DNA from 3 places in the Pseudoalteromonas sp. S3785 genome. Region 1 is predicted to be linked to each of the others. Evidence: predicted binding sites of a transcription regulator. Region 1 holds the regulator's gene; each other region holds the start of a gene.
The links. Region 1 encodes MetJ, which represses methionine synthesis genes. Its sites were predicted from a motif close to TAGACGTCTAGACGTCTA; they were not measured.
Positions count from the first base shown of each region.

Region 2: the regulator MetJ is predicted to act here: its motif matches at 4,795-4,812, upstream of CWC17_RS08295 (methylenetetrahydrofolate reductase).
Region 3: the regulator MetJ is predicted to act here: its motif matches at 2,911-2,928, upstream of metA (homoserine O-acetyltransferase MetA).

Region 1 is NZ_PNCT01000055.1:611-7,126, forward strand. Features, by position in the region: gene metL (bifunctional aspartate kinase/homoserine dehydrogenase II) at 1-1,914, opposite strand, end outside; gene metB (cystathionine gamma-synthase) at 1,921-3,168, opposite strand; gene metJ (met regulon transcriptional regulator MetJ) at 3,437-3,757, shown strand; gene CWC17_RS14160 (malic enzyme-like NAD(P)-binding protein) at 3,819-5,060, opposite strand; gene rpmE (50S ribosomal protein L31) at 5,581-5,796, opposite strand; gene priA (primosomal protein N') at 6,029-6,516, shown strand, end outside.
Region 2 is NZ_PNCT01000028.1:19,575-26,090, reverse strand. Features, by position in the region: gene CWC17_RS08320 (2OG-Fe(II) oxygenase) at 1-74, shown strand, start outside; gene CWC17_RS08315 (hypothetical protein) at 79-471, opposite strand; gene CWC17_RS08310 (DUF3581 domain-containing protein) at 640-1,341, shown strand; gene CWC17_RS08305 (DEAD/DEAH box helicase) at 1,435-2,685, shown strand; gene CWC17_RS08300 (sensor domain-containing diguanylate cyclase) at 2,741-3,718, shown strand; gene CWC17_RS08295 (methylenetetrahydrofolate reductase) at 3,795-4,751, opposite strand; gene CWC17_RS08290 (M16 family metallopeptidase) at 5,011-6,516, shown strand, end outside.
Region 3 is NZ_PNCT01000014.1:1,008-7,523, forward strand. Features, by position in the region: gene CWC17_RS04465 (histone deacetylase family protein) at 1-559, opposite strand, end outside; gene CWC17_RS04470 (PilZ domain-containing protein) at 613-978, opposite strand; gene ettA (energy-dependent translational throttle protein EttA) at 1,097-2,770, opposite strand; gene metA (homoserine O-acetyltransferase MetA) at 3,005-3,952, shown strand; gene CWC17_RS04485 (homocysteine S-methyltransferase family protein) at 3,942-5,015, shown strand; gene metH (methionine synthase) at 5,026-6,516, shown strand, end outside.

The DNA.
Region 1 (6,516 bases):
GCGACCTGATAAATCCTCGCGCGGATCAGGCTCTGTAAAGCCCATTTTTTGCGCTTCAAGAACAAGATCAGAAAATGCTACACTGCCATCGTACTTACTGCACAACCAAGAGAGTGTGCCCGAGAAAACACCTTCAATACGCGTAATTTTATCGCCACTATTTTGTAAATCGGCCAATGCAAAGTTAATTGGTAGCCCAGCCCCTACACTGGTGTTATAGCGCCAATGCAAGTTACGCTCGCTAATACTTTGGCGCAGCGCGTTATACCAATTTGATGCAGCCGTGCCCGCGTACTTGTTAGCACTTATTAAATGACAGTCTCGCTCTACAAAGTCGGTGTATAATTGGCTAAATTGCTCGCTTGCCGTTATATCAACAACAACTTTGTGCTCGTAATCAAGTTCGTTTAATGCACTTAATAAATCCGCCTGCTCATAAGCAACGGCATTATGCTGCCATTGTTTTTTCCATTGCCCAAGCGTAATACCCGAGGCATTAAATAGCATATGTTGCGAGCGAATTAACCCAACTAGCTTAATACTATAATCGCCCGACAAACGCTTAAATTGAGCTTCTAGCTGGCTTAAAAATTCATCGCCTACATTACCTAAACCAGCCACAACTAAGGCAATCTCTTGGCCTTTATTAATTAATTTTTCGTGCAATAAACTCAATACATCGCTTTCTATTAACTGATCAGTTAACAGCAATGTATAGCCTGTATCTTGATGAATAAAACGAGGGTAAATACTTTGCTGATTTAAAACCTCAGCCGCTAATGTACTTAGGGTGTAAACATCTTGCGTAGGTGCAACAACCGCGCAGCCATTTAAATTAGACTCACTTATGTTTGCTCGCCCAGCAAAATAACTCACTACTTGATGCGTTGCCCCCGCGGGCACAACTAAGTATGTATCGCCGTTGTGTATAAAATGATGAAGGCTGTGTTGAATAAGTTGGCTAACATGCGCCACTTCACCCGCGTTAATACCTTCTACAAGTAGTAAATCAACGTTTTGTAATGTAGTAATGAAACGTTTTTGCTTAGCTTTGCCTTGTTTTACAATATTGGTAGGGGCAGTTTGCACATCAAAACTGCTACGTACAGCCAGTTTAATATTACTATGTTTTAAAGGCGAAAGCGTTTTTGCATGTAACACAGGGTTACCCAACCGAGCTAATAGGTTAGCTTGTTCACGGCACACTTTGTTGTACTTAATCGCCTTTTCAACTTTACGGGGATCTGCACTAAACACGCCAGGTGTATCAGTCCAAATACATACATTGTGTGCGTCGCAATAATTGGCTAATAAAGTGGCGCTGTAGTCACTGCCATTACGCCCAAGCGTAACTGTTTCGCCATCAGCACTTGCTGCGATAAACCCTGTTACTACGTTAATTTTATTTGCTTCAATAACTTGGCTGCATTGCTGCTTGTTTTTCGCATGCAAAAGCTCCCCGCTTGTTACACTAAACAGCGCTCTAGCATCATGAGCACACGCTTGAATGTTTAATTGCGTTAAATAGGCCGCCAATAACCGCGCAGACCACAGTTCGCCATGCGCCAGTAGCGCCGCCTCTTGCAACTGCTGCTCGTTGGCTTGCTCTGCCACATCACTTAGCTCTTGCGCTAACACAGCTAAAGCTGCGTGTTTAGCATCGGCTTTTAATAACGCTTCAATTAATGCTGTTTGGTGGTTACTCAATTGCAGTAAAATATCAGCAACGGCTTGCTTATCTTGTTGTTGATAACTTTGCCACAGCGAAACCAAGGTATCAGTGGTTTTACCCGCAGCAGATACAACCACGCAGTCGCCTGGCTGTGTGTGAGCAATAATAATTTTTGCCACACTTTGATAGCGCTCGCTCGAACTTAAGCTCGAGCCACCAAACTTATGTACACTATTTACCATACTCAATCACCACAAAGCTGGATGGGCAGCCTGCTGCTTTACATCACCATTGGCATTGCCTGCGGCTTTACCAACGCGCCCTACATTTTTATTTTGTCCAGGTTTAACTAAGTTAAAAACACGCTCAAAATCAGCTAATAGATCTTCTACATCTTCAATACCGACCGAAATACGAATTAACGTATCGCCCACTCCCGCTTCTAGACGCGCTTTTGGCTCCATACCTGCATGAGTCATGGTCGCAGGGTGACAAATTAAACTCTCAACCCCACCTAGCGATTCAGCTAAGCTAAACTCTTTAAGGCTTGTTAAAAACGCCGCAGCATCATCCACATCCCCCTTAATATCAAAGCTAACCATGCCACCAAAGCCAAGTTGTTGGGCTTTAGCAAGCGTATGTTGAGGGTGCGATTCAAGGCCAGGGTAGTAAACTTGGCTAACATACTCAGAGCTTTCAAGGTATTTAGCAATCGCCAGAGCATTTTCTTGGTGCTGCCTTAAGCGCACATTTAAAGTACGTAAACCACGTAACGTTAAATAGCTATCAAATGGAGCGCCGGTAATGCCAATGTTATTGGCCCACCAAGCAAGCTCATCACCAAGCTCTTGTGTTGCAGCAACAACTGCACCGCCTACAACATCAGAATGGCCGTTGATATATTTAGTGGTTGAGTGCACCACAATATCTACGCCAAACTTAATTGGATTTTGTAATGCCGGAGATAAAAAGGTGTTATCGGCAGCCACTAATGCACCGCACTGTTTTGCTATATCCGTCACGGCTTTCATATCCGTTAGGCGCAGCACAGGGTTACTGGGTGTTTCTATCCAAATTAATTTAGGTTTAATGGTTAAAATTTGTTCTAGGTTTTCTGAGTTAGTTAAATCTAGTACTTTAAGTTTAAGCAAGCCGCGTTTTTCTAACGACGTAAATAAACGGTAGCTGCCGCCATAACAATCGTGAGGGATAACCAAGGTATCATCGTTATTTAATAACTGTGTGGCTAAATGCACCGCAGCCATGCCCGTAGCAGTAATAATTCCCCGCGCGCCACCTTCAAGCTCTGCTAGCGTTTCAGCTAAAATATCGCGATTAGGATTGCCACTGCGCCCATAGTCATATGCGCGCTTAGTATCAAAATCGGCAAACGAATATGTCGTCGATAAATAAATTGGCGGTACAACGGCGCCATGATGTTTATCGGCATCAACCCCATTTCGTACAGCAATGGTTGCTTTGTTTTTTTCGCTCATATTCGTCACCTGATTAATTTGGATGTTTAGACGTCTAAAAGAGTAAGTTATCCATTATAATAAGTCAAAGCTTTTAAAGCTCTAGATGGCTAAAAATAATATACGTGTAAAGCCCTCATAAATCTTTATTTGACGTTACAGCCAGCTTATTAAGATAGATTGCTATCTATTATTTGACTATCTTTTTTAAAACGATAGAATTTCACGCATATTTACACGCTTTTTACGCCGTGTGAGAAATTAATAATCTGAGGCAACGATACATCTTATGGCTAAATGGAATGGTGAGTATATTCACCCATACGCAGAACACGGGAAAAAATCAGAGCAAGTTAAAAAGATCACCGTTTCGATCCCGCTAAATGTATTAAAAGTATTAACTGATGAGCGTACACGTCGTCAAATAAACAACCTGCGTCATGCAACAAATAGCGAGTTACTATGCGAAGCGTTTTTGCATGCATTTACAGGCCAACCATTACCTAATGATGATGACCTACGTAAAGACAACGCAGAAAAAGTACCTGAAGAAGTTAAAAAAATAATGCAAGAAATGGGTTTAGAAGTGCCTATTTTAGACGAAGAATAAAACGTCTTTTTAAACAAAAAAACCTCAGCATGCTGAGGTTTTTTTGTTTAAGCGCTATATATTACGCCATGTAATTTTCAGGCAAGTCGATTTGTGCCACGCCCGATTCAACAGCCGCCATCGCAACCGCCTTGGCTATACGTGGTAATAAACGCGGGTCCATCGGCTTAGGAATAATGTAATCTGCACCAAATTCGAGCTTTTCTACACCCGCCGCTGTTAATACTTGCTCAGGCACTGGCTCTTTAGCAATACTACGAATAGCTTCAACAGCAGCTATTTTCATTTCATCGTTAATTGCGCTTGCACGCACATCTAAAGCACCACGGAAAATAAACGGGAAACATAAAACATTATTAACTTGGTTAGGAAAATCAGAACGCCCTGTGGCCATAATTAAGTCTTTACGCGCACTGTGCGCAAGCTCAGGTGCAATTTCAGGATCTGGGTTTGAACATGCAAATACCACTGGCTTATCGGCCATTAACTTTAGGTCTTCAGGTGCTAGCAAATTAGGACCCGATACACCTACAAATACATCTGCATCAGCAATTACATCTTGCAGCGTGCGCTTATCTGTATTGTTAGCAAAAAGCTGTTTGTATTCATTTAAGTCATCACGACGAGTATGAATAACCCCTTTGCGGTCTAGCATATAAATATGTTCGCGCAATGCTCCACACTTAATTAACAGCTCCATACACGCAACTGCTGCAGCACCGGCACCTAAGCATACAATAATGGCATCTTCTATTGATTTGCCTTGCACTTCTAATGCGTTAAGCATCCCTGCTGCAGTTACAATAGCGGTACCGTGTTGGTCATCATGAAAAACCGGAATACTGCAGCGTTCAATAAGCGCTTTTTCAATTTCAAAACACTCTGGCGCTTTAATATCTTCTAAGTTAATACCACCAAACGTGTCTGCAATGTTGGCCACTGTATTTATAAAATCTTCGGTGGTGCGATGCTTAACTTCAATATCAATAGAGTCAAGGCCGGCAAAACGCTTAAATAAGAGCGCCTTACCTTCCATAACAGGCTTAGAGGCTAGTGGCCCTAAATTACCTAAACCTAAAATTGCCGTACCATTACTGATAACTGCAACCATATTCCCTTTACCGGTGTATTTATACGCATTGGCTGGATCTGCTGCAATTTCTCGCACAGGCTCTGCTACACCTGGGCTATAGGCTAATGCTAAATCTTGCACCGTTTCAGCTGGTTTTGTTAGCTCAATGCTGATTTTGCCTGGAACGGGGTGAGAATGGTAATGTAATGCTTGTTCACGAAAATCTGACATAACGCGATGGTATCCTGCAATTTAAGTTAAGTGAGAGGGAGTATGGCGCTAAGATACTCTTATTAATTTTAAATTCCAAGCAATATCAGGTCTATCCTGTTATATGCTATATCCGTTAATTTTAAGTGATTTATCAGCAACTTCGCTAAAAGTTATCAACATTAAACAAATAAAAATTCATTCAAAAAGTGCTTTTTGAGGTTCATTTTACCTAAACAATATTTTTGGTATTTTGCATGATATTAGTTTATCAAACTGCACCATTATGGCGCGTTAATCACTGTTAAAAACAAATATCGCCACGATTAGCGCTTTTAACAACTTGGTTAAAAATTAACGTATAAAAAATATAGAGAAGAATTGTCTGTTTGTCTGCAAAGCTTTATGCATATTCAGAATAAGAACAGGAAATAGTTATGCAGTGGGGATATGGTAATAATTGGTAGTTTTCTACCCCAAAAGGTGAATTTTAGACACAAAAAAAGCATCCGAAGATGCTTTTTTTACTAAACAGCAATAATTATTTTTTGCTGCTAAGTGCACCGAAGCGCTTGTTGAAGCGATCAACACGGCCGCCAGTGTCTAAAATCTTTTGCTTACCAGTGTAAAACGGGTGACACGCTGAACATACGTCTAGGTGAATGTCTTTACAAAGAGTAGAACGAGTTTCGAATTTGTTTCCGCATGAACATGTTGCAGAAATTACTTCGTACTTAGGGTGAATACCTTCTTTCATAGGAACCTCTAGTTAAGGCCGCATCGCTCTCCAAACCCGAAGTCTGGCACCATACGTCGTTAAAACAAATTTATAGGCCGCGGATTTTATCCAACTAGCCTGCCCCGCACAAGCTTTAATTACGCTTTTTGTCAAAAAAGTAACCAACTAGCCTTAGAGCGACTATTTGAGTGTAGGTTTTTAGCCTTATTTTTAGTACATTAAGCTATTACCCTTTATCACATGAGTTGTTATGCGCTTTGTTGAAGTTGCTATAAAAGTTCCGTTACCACGCACCTTTGATTATAAAATAGATGAACAACTTATCTCGCCCACAGCGACAATTATGCCTGGGATGCGTGTTTTGGTGCCTTTTGGGAATCAAAAGAAAGTAGCTGTTGTTCTTGCACTTAAAACGCATACCGATGTACCCGAGAACAAAATTAAAGCGGTTAGTGAAGTTATTGACCAAACCCCCATTTTATCATCGCAGCATTTAGAACTGCTTAGCTTTACCGCACGTTACTATTGCTATCCACTCGGTGAAACGATACATATTGCACTGCCAAGTGCGCTTCGCCAAGGTGAACACCCTGATAAAACCAGCATAAGTATGGTTAGTCTTACCGAAAAAGGCGCAAAAATACCGTCATTAAAAGCGAAAACCCAGTTAAACTTGTTAAAGCAGCTCGCACAATCAGGTAAGTCATCATTAACCGAACTAAAAGCGCTCGGCTTTAG
Region 2 (6,516 bases), on a different contig from region 1:
ACAAGTACGAGCACAGCGTTTCTAAAATTGAGTCAGGAAAGCGCGTACTACTTAGTTTTGCGCTTAATATATAATTTATTAATAGTCGTAGGCCTGTCCGCTGCATAAAACAGACAGGTCACAATACGATACAGATATTTCGCGACAAGAATTTATAGTAAAGGCGTTAGCACCTCTGCGCATTGCATCAGCTTTAAGTAAATCTATAGACTCTGATTTAGAGCGATTATAGCTTATACTACTGTTGCCTCTACCATCTCCACTGCAGCTTTTGCCTTCAATTCGGCCTAAAAGTGTGGCGCCACTTTCGTGTGCTTCTTGGTCGCTATAAAACTGTTGTAAATCTCGTTTTTTAACGTACGTACCAATTTCCTCAGATAAAACATCGTTATCTATATCGGTATGAAAAGTCACGTTTGAGCATCCAGTTAAAGCAGTGAATACGCTTATTGCTGCAAAAACACGTAACATAATAATTAGTCCCTTATTTAAGTTTGGTACCTAAATTACTAACTAAAACAGGTATGTGCAATATTTACCCTTAAGTTAATTGTATGAATTTGTAAGTGATTCGACCTCTCTTTAAATTTTTTCTGGTAGTATGGGCAGGTTATAAGCAGTTTAAGCAGTGAACAATCTATGTTAAGTCCTTACTTTCAGCAGCATGCTGACTATGTTTCTATCTCTCGTGAGCAAGGGTGTCGTTTCGCAAAGTGCGTTGCCGATGATTACAACCCACTTCATGATAAAGATGCCAAAAAGTTTTGCGCGCCAGGAGACTTACTTTTTTCTTTAGTATTAGACCGCTACGGTATAAGTGAGCGAATGGAATTTACCTTTGCCGGTATGGTTGACGAAAACACTAAACTTAATTTCCCACAAGGGGCTGATGAGTTTGATGTAACCAATGGCGACAAAGTAATTTTAAAGGTAAAACGCGAAGGCCAAACCAGCAAGTGCCCAACACTGACAAATAGCTTAATAAAAAACTATGTTGAATTTTCTGGTGCTGCATTTCCGCATGTAATTATTCCGCTAATGGGCAAGCAAGATGTAATGATTAACCCAGCGCGCCCTATGGTTATTTACGAGTCGATGATCATTAATCTTGATAACATTGATATTCAAGCGCCAACGCTTGAGTTTGCTGAGCCAAGTTTTGAGTACACAGGTAAGCGCGGCAAAATTACCTTGCGCTTTGACCTATTAGAAAACGGCGAAAAAGTCGGTTTTGGTGAAAAACACATGGTAGTGTCGGGTATTCGTGAATACTGCCAAGCAACGGTTGATGACTTAATCGCGTTTTATAATGAGCGAAAAGCCACCTTAAAACCGGCTTAAAGTTTATTTTAAATAAAGGCGCTATTTATAGCGCCTTTTTTATTACTAAAGCTCAGGTATAATGGTGCTCTTTGTTATTTTAAAGCTAAGCCTATGTCTGCCACATCGTTCTCATCTCTAAAACTCGATTCGTTATTACTAACAGCAATTGAGCAAAATAATTACACCACGCCTACCGCCATTCAGGTTAAAACTATTCCGCACATATTAGCGGGCAGCGATGTAATGGGCAGTGCGCAAACAGGCACAGGTAAAACAGCCGCCTTTGTACTACCACTACTACATAAGCTTTTAAATACACCAAAAAAAGATGAGCCAGGTATAGCCCGAGTGGTTATTTTAACCCCCACACGTGAGCTTGCTCAGCAAGTATTTGCAAGCTTTGAAAAATACGCTCAAGGCAGCAATATTCAAGGCGCTTTAGCGTATGGCGGCGCAAGTATTGGCCCACAAATTAAAGCACTTAAAACGGCGCAAGTGATAGTCGCAACGCCTGGGCGTTTACTTGATCATATCGTTAAAGGCAGTGTGGTGCTTTCAAGTGTTGATTCGTTAGTATTTGATGAAGCCGACCGTATGCTGGATATGGGCTTTATTGATGAAATAAAACGTATTTTGCGCCACATTCCAGGCGATCGCCAAACCTTATTGTTCTCAGCCACATTCGATGACAGCGTGTTTGAGCTGAGTAAAAAGCTACTTAAAAACCCCGAGCTGATTGAAGTTGATAAACGTAACTCAGCCGCCGTTGAAGTAGAGCAAGTTATTTACGCAGTTGATGAAGATAGAAAGCGCGAGCTAGTATCACACATGATTGGCATGAAAAATTGGCGCCAAGTACTTATATTTACACGTACCAAACAAATGGCCGATAAACTTGCCAAAGAAATGTGTAAAGACGGTTTAAAAACTGAGTCTATCCATGGCGGTAAATCGCAAGGTGCACGCGACCGTGCATTACAAAACTTTAAAGAAGGCACAACGCGCGTATTAGTTGCCACCGATGTAGCTGCCCGCGGTTTAGATATTCCCGCGCTTAAGTACGTAATAAATTTTGAGCTACCTTACATAGCAGAAGATTACGTACACCGAATTGGCCGTACAGGGCGCGCTGGTGAGCAAGGCCTTGCCATGTCGCTGGTAAGTATTGACGAGCAATGGCTACTGGAAGAAATTGAAGTACTACTTGATACCCGTTTAACACCACAATGGCTAGAAGGTTACGAGCCTGATTTAAACAAGCCCCCTAAAGATAACCGTAAAAACACCAATAAAGCCCGTAAAGATCGCGATAAAAAGCGCATTACGGGGCAAAGAGCACCAAGTAAACGCCGCAGAAAGTAGCCTTAAACATATTTATTTGGCTATACTAAGGCGACTAAATAGCTGAGGTATAGTTATGTTTGAAACAGATAAATGGGCATTTTCTGGTATCGATGGCCAAATATCATTACATAAATGGCAAAAAACCATTGATCTGATTACGGGGCTTTTTTCGGCTCCTTCCGGCTATATAGTTCAGGCTACTAGTAAAGGCTATCGCGTAGTTATTAGAGCAAATGAAGGCGGCTCACACTTTGAAACCAACCCTATACTCCCTCCAGAAACGCCCTTATTTTGTAAATATGTAGCCGAAAACAACAACACTTTGTATGTTAGCGATACCCGCAACGATACGCAGTGGAATACCATGCCCGAGGTGATTGAAGATGGCGTTGAATCCTACCTAGGCTTGCCAATTCACTGGCCTGAAGGTGAAGTATTTGGCACCTTGTGTTTAAAAGATTCAAAAAAAACCAGTTACACCGATGAATATTTTGAGCTAATAGAGCAGCTTCGTGATTTAATTGAAGACGATTTAGCCCTTATTTATAGCTTTGAGCAAATGCGCGAAATAGCCATGCTTGACCCGCTTACCAATATTTATAATCGCCGTGCACTTAGCTTACTTGCCCAACACAAACTTAATTTAGCGCTGCGTTTAGGTTTTGATGTGTGTTGCTTGTTTATTGATATAAATGACTTTAAAAAACTAAACGACACTTATGGCCATGATATAGGCGATCAGGCACTAATTATTTTGGCAAATACCTTAAAAACACATTTAAGAGAGGCTGATATAGTAGGGCGTTTAGGGGGCGATGAATTTGTAGCAGTGATGCAAATCAGTGATAGAAGTAAGCTTAGCCATATTATTGATAAAATAAAAATTGAGTATACAAACGCACTATTAGAAAACAACGTATGCGCGTTGACACTTAGCATAGGCGAAAGTTTTACTAATAAACAAAAGCAACCTTTTGATACGTTATTAAATTTGGCCGATCACCAAATGTATAAAAATAAACAAGCGTATAAATTGGCTAAAAAAGCATAATAATAAAAGCAATACACTTAAACATAGTAACAAAAAGCAAGCCATTAGGCTTGCTATAAACGGGGAGAATGAGGCTCTAAGCGATTTGTTTTTCGGCTAAGTTTAATTCCATCGTGGCTTTTAATAAACGGTATAAGTTTATTGATGCGTCAATTTCTTCTTTACGGTTTGTTAAGCTTTCAATATTTAAGCCCAGTGGCACATCAAGATGCGCACAGCTTTTAAGTATTAGGTCGAGGTTTTCTCGGCAAATACGTACCGATTCACTTAAGGTGTTCTCTGCATCAAGCATGCGCCATTTAGTGGCCTCTGGCACTGAGATACCCAACCATTGCATAAACTCTAAGGTTTTATCGCCACCGCACGGGGTAAACGTTAAAATAATTCGTTTTGGTGTAATACCTTGCGCTTTACAGGTACGCGCATAACTAGTGATTAGCTCTATCGTTGCTTGTGCGTCGTAAACCGCTTGCGATATAAAAAACTGACACCCTTGTGCTGTTTTTTCTATAAGGCGCTCGTGCTCATTTCGCTTACTTGCATGGCGCTCTGCTATGGTAACGCCCCCTAAAAAGAAGTCATCACTTTGCTCTGCAAGCGTTTTATAGGCATTGGGCAAGCTTAGTTTTATATCACCCACCGATGAAGGGCTACCCACTAAAACCACATTTTTTAAATCGTAGTCGCTTTTGGTTTCATCCAACCAGCCTTTAAACTCTTCTACACCACGCTGTGCCACACTTTTGTAAGTAATAACATCAGGAGCAGATAAATTACGTAGTAAGTGGCTGTATTCACGCGGATCAACCGTTTGTTTAAACGGGAATGGGCGTGCTTTATCTGTACGGCTACTTTCATCTTGAATGTCGTAAATTATTACGCCGTCGTATTCAATTTCGTGTAAGCGAGCAAGTAGTTTTTCTGCAATGATTTTTAGTTGCACTTTATCAGTACCAATTTTAGGCGGGGTAGTACCAATAAGATAAACACCTTGATTGGTGTCTTCTATTTTTTCTTGTAGTGATAAAGCCATAATCCTCATTCCAGCTTAGTCCAATGTATGTAATTTAATATAGCAGCCATTTAGACGTCTAGATAGATTTATTTGGTGAAAGTTTTTCAATTAACTTGAGTATTTTTCATGCTTAAGTGTTTTTAAAATAGGGAATTGACACAGTTGTTTACATTAAAACCGTCGCAAAGCTCTTACAATCATTTCCTTTAGGGCATAATCAACTATGAATTAGCATTAAATCTAATAACAAATTTGCTCAATTTAAAAAGGGACAACAATGAAATTTAAATTACTAGCAACAAGCTTAGCGGTATCGCTGGCACTAACAGGCTGCGCAACACAGCAAAGCGAAAACACCCAAGCAGCACAGCAACAGCAAACAACAGCCGCTGATGAGCGTGTATTTTCGCAAGAGTACTTAATCGAAGAGCTTGATAACGGCTTACGTGTAATGGTTGTTAAAACCGATTACCCCGATGTCGTGTCGCTGCAAATTCCGGTATCGGTTGGTTCACGAAATGAAGTAAAAGAAGGTAAAACCGGGTTTGCTCACTTTTTTGAGCACATGATGTTTAAAGGCTCTAAAAAATTCCCGCAAGACGAATACACTGCCATTTTTAAAAATGCAGGGGTAGATAACCGTGCTTACACCACTAATGATTACACAAACTACCATTTAAACTTTTCAAAGCAGCACCTTGATAAAGTACTTGAAATTGAAGCCGATATTTTTCAAAACTTAACCTACACCGAAGAGCAATTTAGAACCGAAGCGCTAACGGTTAAAGGGGAGTATTTAAAAAATAACGCCAGCCCAATTCGTAAGTTATTGAGCGCAGTTCGCGAAGAAGCGTTTGATACACACACCTATAAACATACCACCATGGGCTTTTTTGAAGATATTGAAGCCATGCCAGATCAAATGGCGTACGGTAAAGAATTTTTTGATAAGTTTTATAAGCCAGAATATGTATCGCTAGTAATTGTTGGCGATGTAGACCCTAAAGCCACGATGGCTATGGTGAAAAAACATTGGGGTGGCTGGAAAAAAGGTAATTACGTTGCCGATATAAAAGCCGAGCCTGCACAACAAGCGCCTAAATATGTACATGAGAAAAACGAAGGTCTGCCGGGTCATTGGTTGCTTGTATCTTACAAAGGTGCGGCCTGGGAGCCTGCAAAAAAAGATAGAGCCGCGCTTGATTTAATCTCACAACTTTATTTTTCAAATAACTCAGATTTATACCAAGAATTGGTTGTTGAAAAACAAATAGCGAGTCAAATGTTTACCTACAATCCAGAGACAAAAGATCCTGGTTTATTGCATGTATTTGTAAAAGTAGAAAATGAAGATGATTTAGCAAAAGCACGCGATGCTATTAATCGCACTTACGCAAAAGCACGTACCGAACTTGTTGATGAGCAAAAACTAAGTGATTTAAAATCGAACCTTAAATACAGCTTTATTAACGGCTTAGATTCATCACAAGCAATTGCGTCAACCCTTGCAAGATACATGCATTTTGAGCGCGATCCAGAGGTAATTAACCAGCTTTATAAATCGGCCGACAACATCACAGCACAAGATATTAAAGCCGTGGCTAATAAATACTTTGTAGATGACACGCGTACAACCGTAACTATGTCGGCACTTGATAAAGCCCCTGGGTTTGAGCAAGAAACAAGCTTAAACGCGTTAGTCGCAAAACTTGATAAAGCCCCTGAAGCACCAGTATTTAAAGTACTTGATAAAACCAATAGCTCGCCACTGATTGATGTAAAC
Region 3 (6,516 bases), on a different contig from region 1:
TTTCGCAATGTATAGAGCAAGTGTACGCATACGGCTGATGTGCAAGCATTGCCGCTGTGCCATCGCCTTGGTGTACGTCTAAATCAAAAATGAGCACATTGGTCACTTCACCGCTTTGTATTAATGTTTGCGCGGTAAAGGCTAAGTCGTTCACCATGCAAAAACCTGAGCCAAAATCAGTGTGTGCATGGTGTGTACCGCCTGCTAAATGACAGGCTAAGCCATGCTTTAATGCTAAGCGTGCAGTTTGTAACGTGCCTTGGGGAGCGGTGAATGTACGATTCATTAATGGTTGCGACCAAGGTAGGCCAATGCGGCGCATGGCTTTTTCGTCTAGGCGGTTATGCCATAAATCGTGAATGTAGTTTTCACAGTGTACCAGTTCAAGTGGCTCGGGGGAGCCTAAAATAGGCTCTACTAAATTATTACCTGCAATGCCTAAACCTTTAACCTGCTCATACAAATGAGCAAATTTACTCATTACAAATCGGTGCTTAGGGTCAAAGCTAAACGAGTAATTACTGTGATAGACCAAAGGTAAATGAGGGTTTAGGCGCATAACTGTATCAATAATAAAGTTTGCGCTATGGTAATAAACTTAACTAAAGCAGTCTATTGTGGGTCTTCAATTAATGAAGTAAGTTCTCGGTGAAGTAGTTTGTCATCAGCTAAATTAAGCTCTACCAATCGTTTTAAATAGGTAATGCTGTTTATATCAATATGGTGGCATTTAAGGCCAACGTGCTTTTGCTCAATATGGCAAATAAGAACGTCCATTCTTATTTCTATATCGCTTTGTGGCAAAGTAAAGCGTAGTGTTGCGTCGCTGTCTTTTTTACCATTAAAAGCGTCACATTTTGTGATCAGCGCTCCGTGTAACGATACATCAAGCAACTTACATGGGTAAGTGCTCCCTGCAAATTCTAGCTGTGCAGAAGTTGAAAAAAGAATGCGCGAGAACTGACGACGATTTTCCATAAAACGAGTGCCTTTTTTGTAATATTTTAAACAAGCATAGCGGGAAATAGCGCATAGCGATAAAAAAAGGCATAAAAAAGCCCCGCATAAATGCAGGGCTTGTTGTATCAGTTAACACTTAACCAATTTTTTTGTACTTAATACGCTTAGGTTGCGCAGCTTCTGCACCTAAGGTCTTTTTAAGCCACTCTTCGTATTCAGTGTAGTTACCATCGAAAAAGTTAATTTGGCCTTCGTCGCGGTAATCTAAAATGTGTGTTGCAATACGGTCAAGGAACCAACGGTCATGCGATATACACATTACACAGCCTGGGAACTCTAAAATAGCGTTTTCAAGCGCGCGTAGTGTTTCAACATCAAGGTCATTGGTTGGCTCATCCAGTAGTACCACGTTACCGCCCGCTTTTAAAAGCTTAGCAAGGTGTAGGCGGTTACGCTCACCACCCGATAAGTCTTTTACAAACTTTTGCTGGTCGTTACCTTTAAAGTTAAAGCGGCTAACGTATGCACGGCTTGGGAACTCAAAGTTACCAATTTTTAGCACATCTTGCCCGTCAGATATTTCTTGGAAAACAGTTTTGCTTTCGTCCATATTGCCACGGAACTGATCAACTGTTGCAAGCTCTACAGTTTCACCTACGCTGATGCTGCCGCTATCTGGCTGCTCTTCACCACTTAGCATTTTAAATAGGGTTGATTTACCCGCACCATTGGCACCAATAATGCCCACAATCGCGCCTTTTGGCATACTAAAGCTTAAATCGTCGATTAATACGCGATCGCCAAAGCTCTTACGTAAGTTATTCACTTCAAGCACTTGGTCGCCTAAACGCGGGCCTGGTGGAATAAATAGCTCGTTAGTTTCGTTACGCTTTTGGTAATCAGACTGCTGTAGCTCGCTAAACTGCGCCATACGTGCTTTAGACTTAGCTTGGCGGCCTTTAGGGTTTGAACGTACCCACTCAAGCTCTTGAGCAATTGATTTTTGACGTGCTTTTTCAGATTTTTGCTCTTGCTGTAAACGTGCATCTTTTTGTTCAAGCCAAGAAGAGTAATTACCTTCCCACGGAATACCTTCACCACGGTCAAGCTCTAGTATCCAGCCAGCTACATTATCAAGGAAGTAACGGTCATGGGTTACTGCCACAACAGTGCCTTCGTAATCATGTAAGAAGCGCTCAAGCCATGCAACCGACTCAGCATCTAAGTGGTTAGTAGGCTCATCGAGAATAAGCATATCTGGCTTTTCAAGTAATAAACGACAAATAGCAACACGGCGACGCTCACCACCTGAAAGGTGCTCAATTTTAGCATCCCATTCTGGTAGACGAAGTGCATCAGCAGCGCGCTCTAAAACGTTATCGATGTTGTGGCCATCGTGCGCTTGAATAATCGCTTCAAGCTCGCCTTGCTCTTTTGCTAGGGCGTCAAAGTCAGCGTCTTCCATTGCGTACTCGTTGTACACTTCGTCAAGGCGATTAAGGGCGTGTTTAACTTCGCCAACGGCTTCTTCAACTATTTCGCGTACTGTTTTGCTTTCATCCAGTACTGGCTCTTGCGGTAAGTAACCAATTTTAGTGCCCGGTTGAGGGCGCGCCTCACCTTCAAAGTCTTGGTCAACACCGGCCATAATGCGAAGTAATGTAGATTTACCAGCACCATTTAAACCTAGCACGCCAATTTTAGCGCCAGGGAAAAAGTGCAACGAAATATCTTTTAAAATTGTGCGCTTAGGTGGCACAACTTTAGATACTCGACTCATCGAGAAAATAAACTTATCAGGTAAAACCATGGAGGAAAGCCTTCAAATAATAATAAAAATTTCAATGTTGTATTGTAGTGGCTCACGGGTGAAACAGTCAACGAATGGCGGGTTTTAAAGCGCTAATGGCTGCAGGTTGATAAAGTATAAAATCATGAATAAATTTCATTTAGACATCTATACATCTAGAGGTTGATATTTTTGGCATTCTGTTCATAATGAGAGCGTATTAATTCTCGGTTTTTATGAGCAGGAGCTTAAAAGATGCCAATTACAGTTAAAGACGAACTACCGGCTATTGCCCGTTTGCGTGAAGAAAACGTGTTTGTAATGCCAAAAAGTCGTGCAAAAACGCAAGAAATACGTCCAATGCGTTTGGCTATTTTAAATTTAATGCCTAATAAAGTAGAAACCGAAGTACAGTTTATTCGTTTGCTTGCTAATTCTCCTTTGCAAGTAAATGTAGAGCTATTGCGCCTAGATACGCACCGCAGCAGTAGCAACTCTGAAGAGCACCTAGATACTTTTTACCGTTATTTCTCCGAGGTAAAAGACAATAACTACGATGCATTGATCGTTACCGGCGCGCCACTAGCTCACCTTGAATACGACGATGTTGCCTACTGGGACGAGCTAAAAGTGATTATTGATTGGGCAGAGCAGCACGTTACCTCTACGTTGTTTTCGTGCTGGGCGGCGCATGCAGCGTTATACCACCGTTACAATTTAAAGCGTGATTTAAAAGAAGATAAACTCTGTGGCGTGTTTACCCACCAATGTTACTTTGACCATGGGGCGCTTACAAGAGGCTTCGACGATACCTTTTTAGTGCCGCACTCACGTTATGGCCACATAGATATAAATAAAATTAATGCCTGCGACGATATAGTCGTGCTGGCAGGCTCTGAAAAAGTAGGCGCTTACTTAATGAAAAATAAGTCGGGCAGCCAAGTGTTTATAACTGGCCACCCAGAATACGATGCCGACACACTAAAAGCAGAGTACGAACGCGATTTACAGAAAAGCCCTGATGCGCCAAAACCCGAAAACTATTTTCCAGATAACGATGCAAGTAAAAAGCCCTCAAAAACGTGGCAAAGCCATGCCTTTTTGCTGTTTTCGAACTGGTTAAACTACTACGTGTACCAAACTACACCTTATGATATTAATCTAGTTAGCCAAGATGTGAGGACTAACAACTATGCCGAATAACGTGCCAAACAAAAATAAGCAAAGCGAATTAAGCGCTGCGCTAAAACAGCGTATTTTAATTTTAGATGGTGCAATGGGTACCATGATCCAAACTCACAAGCTTGAAGAAGAAGACTACCGAGGCGAGCGTTTTAAAGACTGGCACGTACTAATTAAAGGCAATAACGATTTATTAAGCCTTACAAAACCTGAGCTAATAACCGATATACACCGTAGCTTTTTAGCCGCCGGTGCAGATATTATTGAAACCAATACCTTTAACTCAACCACCATTTCGATGGAAGATTACGACATGGCCAGCATAAGTCGTGAGGTAAACCTAGAGTCGGCCAAGCTTGCGCGCGCTATATGTGACGAGTTCACAGCTCAAAACCCAGAAAAACCACGCTATGTAGCCGGTGTGTTAGGGCCAACCTCTAAAACCTGCTCTATCTCGCCAGATGTAAACGACCCAGGCTATCGTAATATTACCTTTGATAAGCTGGTTACTGCGTATGTTGAGTCTACCTTGGCATTAATGGAAGGCGGCGCTGATTTAATACTTATCGAAACCATATTCGACACCCTAAATGCAAAAGCAGCCTCATTTGCAGTAGAAGAAGCGTTTGAGCAAGCCGGGCGCACATTACCAGTGATGATCTCGGGCACCATTACTGATGCGTCAGGCCGTACGCTTTCAGGGCAAACAACCGAGGCATTTTATAACTCTATTCGCCATATTAAGCCTATTTCAATTGGCCTTAATTGCGCCCTTGGCCCCGACTTACTGCGCCAATACGTAGAAGAGCTTTCGCGCGTATGCGAAACCTTTACCTCAGTGCACCCAAATGCGGGTTTACCAAATGAGTTTGGTGAGTATGACCTAGAAGCAGAGGACATGGCCGCCGAGATTATCGATTGGGGTAAATCGGGCTTTATAAATATTGTGGGTGGGTGCTGTGGCACCACGCCTGCGCATATTCGCGCCTTTGCTAAAGGGCTTGAAGGGGTTACACCTCGCCCTTTACCAGAGCTTGATGTTCGCATGCGTTTATCAGGCCTTGAAGCCTGTAACTTAAATTAAGGAGCCGACAATGACTCAACAAATTGCAGTATTTACCAACGTCGGCGAGCGTACTAACGTAACCGGTTCTGCCATGTTTAAACGCTTAATCATGGAAGAAGATTACGAGACAGCGCTTAACGTTGCTCGCGAACAAGTAGAAAATGGCGCCCAAATTATTGATATAAACATGGACGAAGCCATGTTGGACTCAAAAGCAGCCATGGTTAAGTTTTTAAACTTAATTGCCTCAGAGCCCGATATATCTAAAGTGCCTATTATGGTCGACTCCTCTAAATGGGAGGTAATAGAGGCAGGCCTTAAATGTATTCAAGGCAAAGCTATTGTTAACTCAATATCGCTTAAAGAGGGTGAAGAGCCGTTTAAACGCCAAGCTAAAATTATTAAACGATTTGGCGCAGCCGCTGTTGTTATGGCGTTTGATACCGAAGGCCAAGCTGACACCGCAGATAGAAAGTACGAAATATGTGAGCGCAGCTACAAAATATTAGTCGATGAAATAGGTTTTCCGCCGGAGGATATTATATTCGACCCTAATATATTTGCTGTAGCCACCGGTATAGAAGAGCACGACAACTACGCCGTAGAATTTATTGAAGGCACACGCCGCATTAAGCAAAACTTACCTCACTGTAAAGTGTCGGGCGGGGTGTCTAATGTATCGTTTTCGTTTAGGGGTAATAACCCCGTACGTGAAGCCATTCACTCGGTGTTTTTATACCACGCGATAAAAGCGGGTATGGATATGGGCATTGTAAACGCAGGTCAACTTGCGGTTTACGACGACATCCCCGAGGAACTTCGTAAAGCCGTAGAAGACGTAATCCTCAATACCGACCCCGGTGCAGGTGAGCGCCTTGTTGAAATAGCCCCTAAGTTTTCGGGTATGGCACAAGCCGAACGCGTAGAAGATTTAGAATGGCGCACATGGCCTGTTGAAAAACGCCTAGAGCACGCCCTTGTCAAAGGCATTACCACCTTTATAGATGAAGACACGGAAGAGTGCCGCGCAGCTGCCGATAAGCCTATTCACGTGATTGAAGGGCCACTCATGGATGGCATGAACGTGGTAGGGGATTTATTTGGTGCAGGTAAAATGTTTTTACCGCAGGTTGTTAAATCTGCCCGCGTAATGAAGCGCGCAGTGGCCTACCTAGACCCATTCATAGAAGCTGAAAAAGAAGAAGGCGCCACTAACGGTAAAGTAGTTATGGCCACCGTAAAAGGCGACGTGCACGACATTGGTAAAAACATTGTAGGCGTAGTACTGCAATGTAATAACTACGAAGTGATCGACTTAGGCGTAATGGTACCTGCCGAAAAAATACTGCAAACCGCCATTGACGAAAAAGCCGACATAATCGGCCTTTCGGGTTTAATTACCCCATCGCTTGATGAAATGGTACACGTAGCCAAAGAAATGACCCGCCGAGGCTTTGAGTTACCACTTATGATTGGCGGCGCTACGACCTCTAAAGCGCATACTGCAGTAAAAATAGAG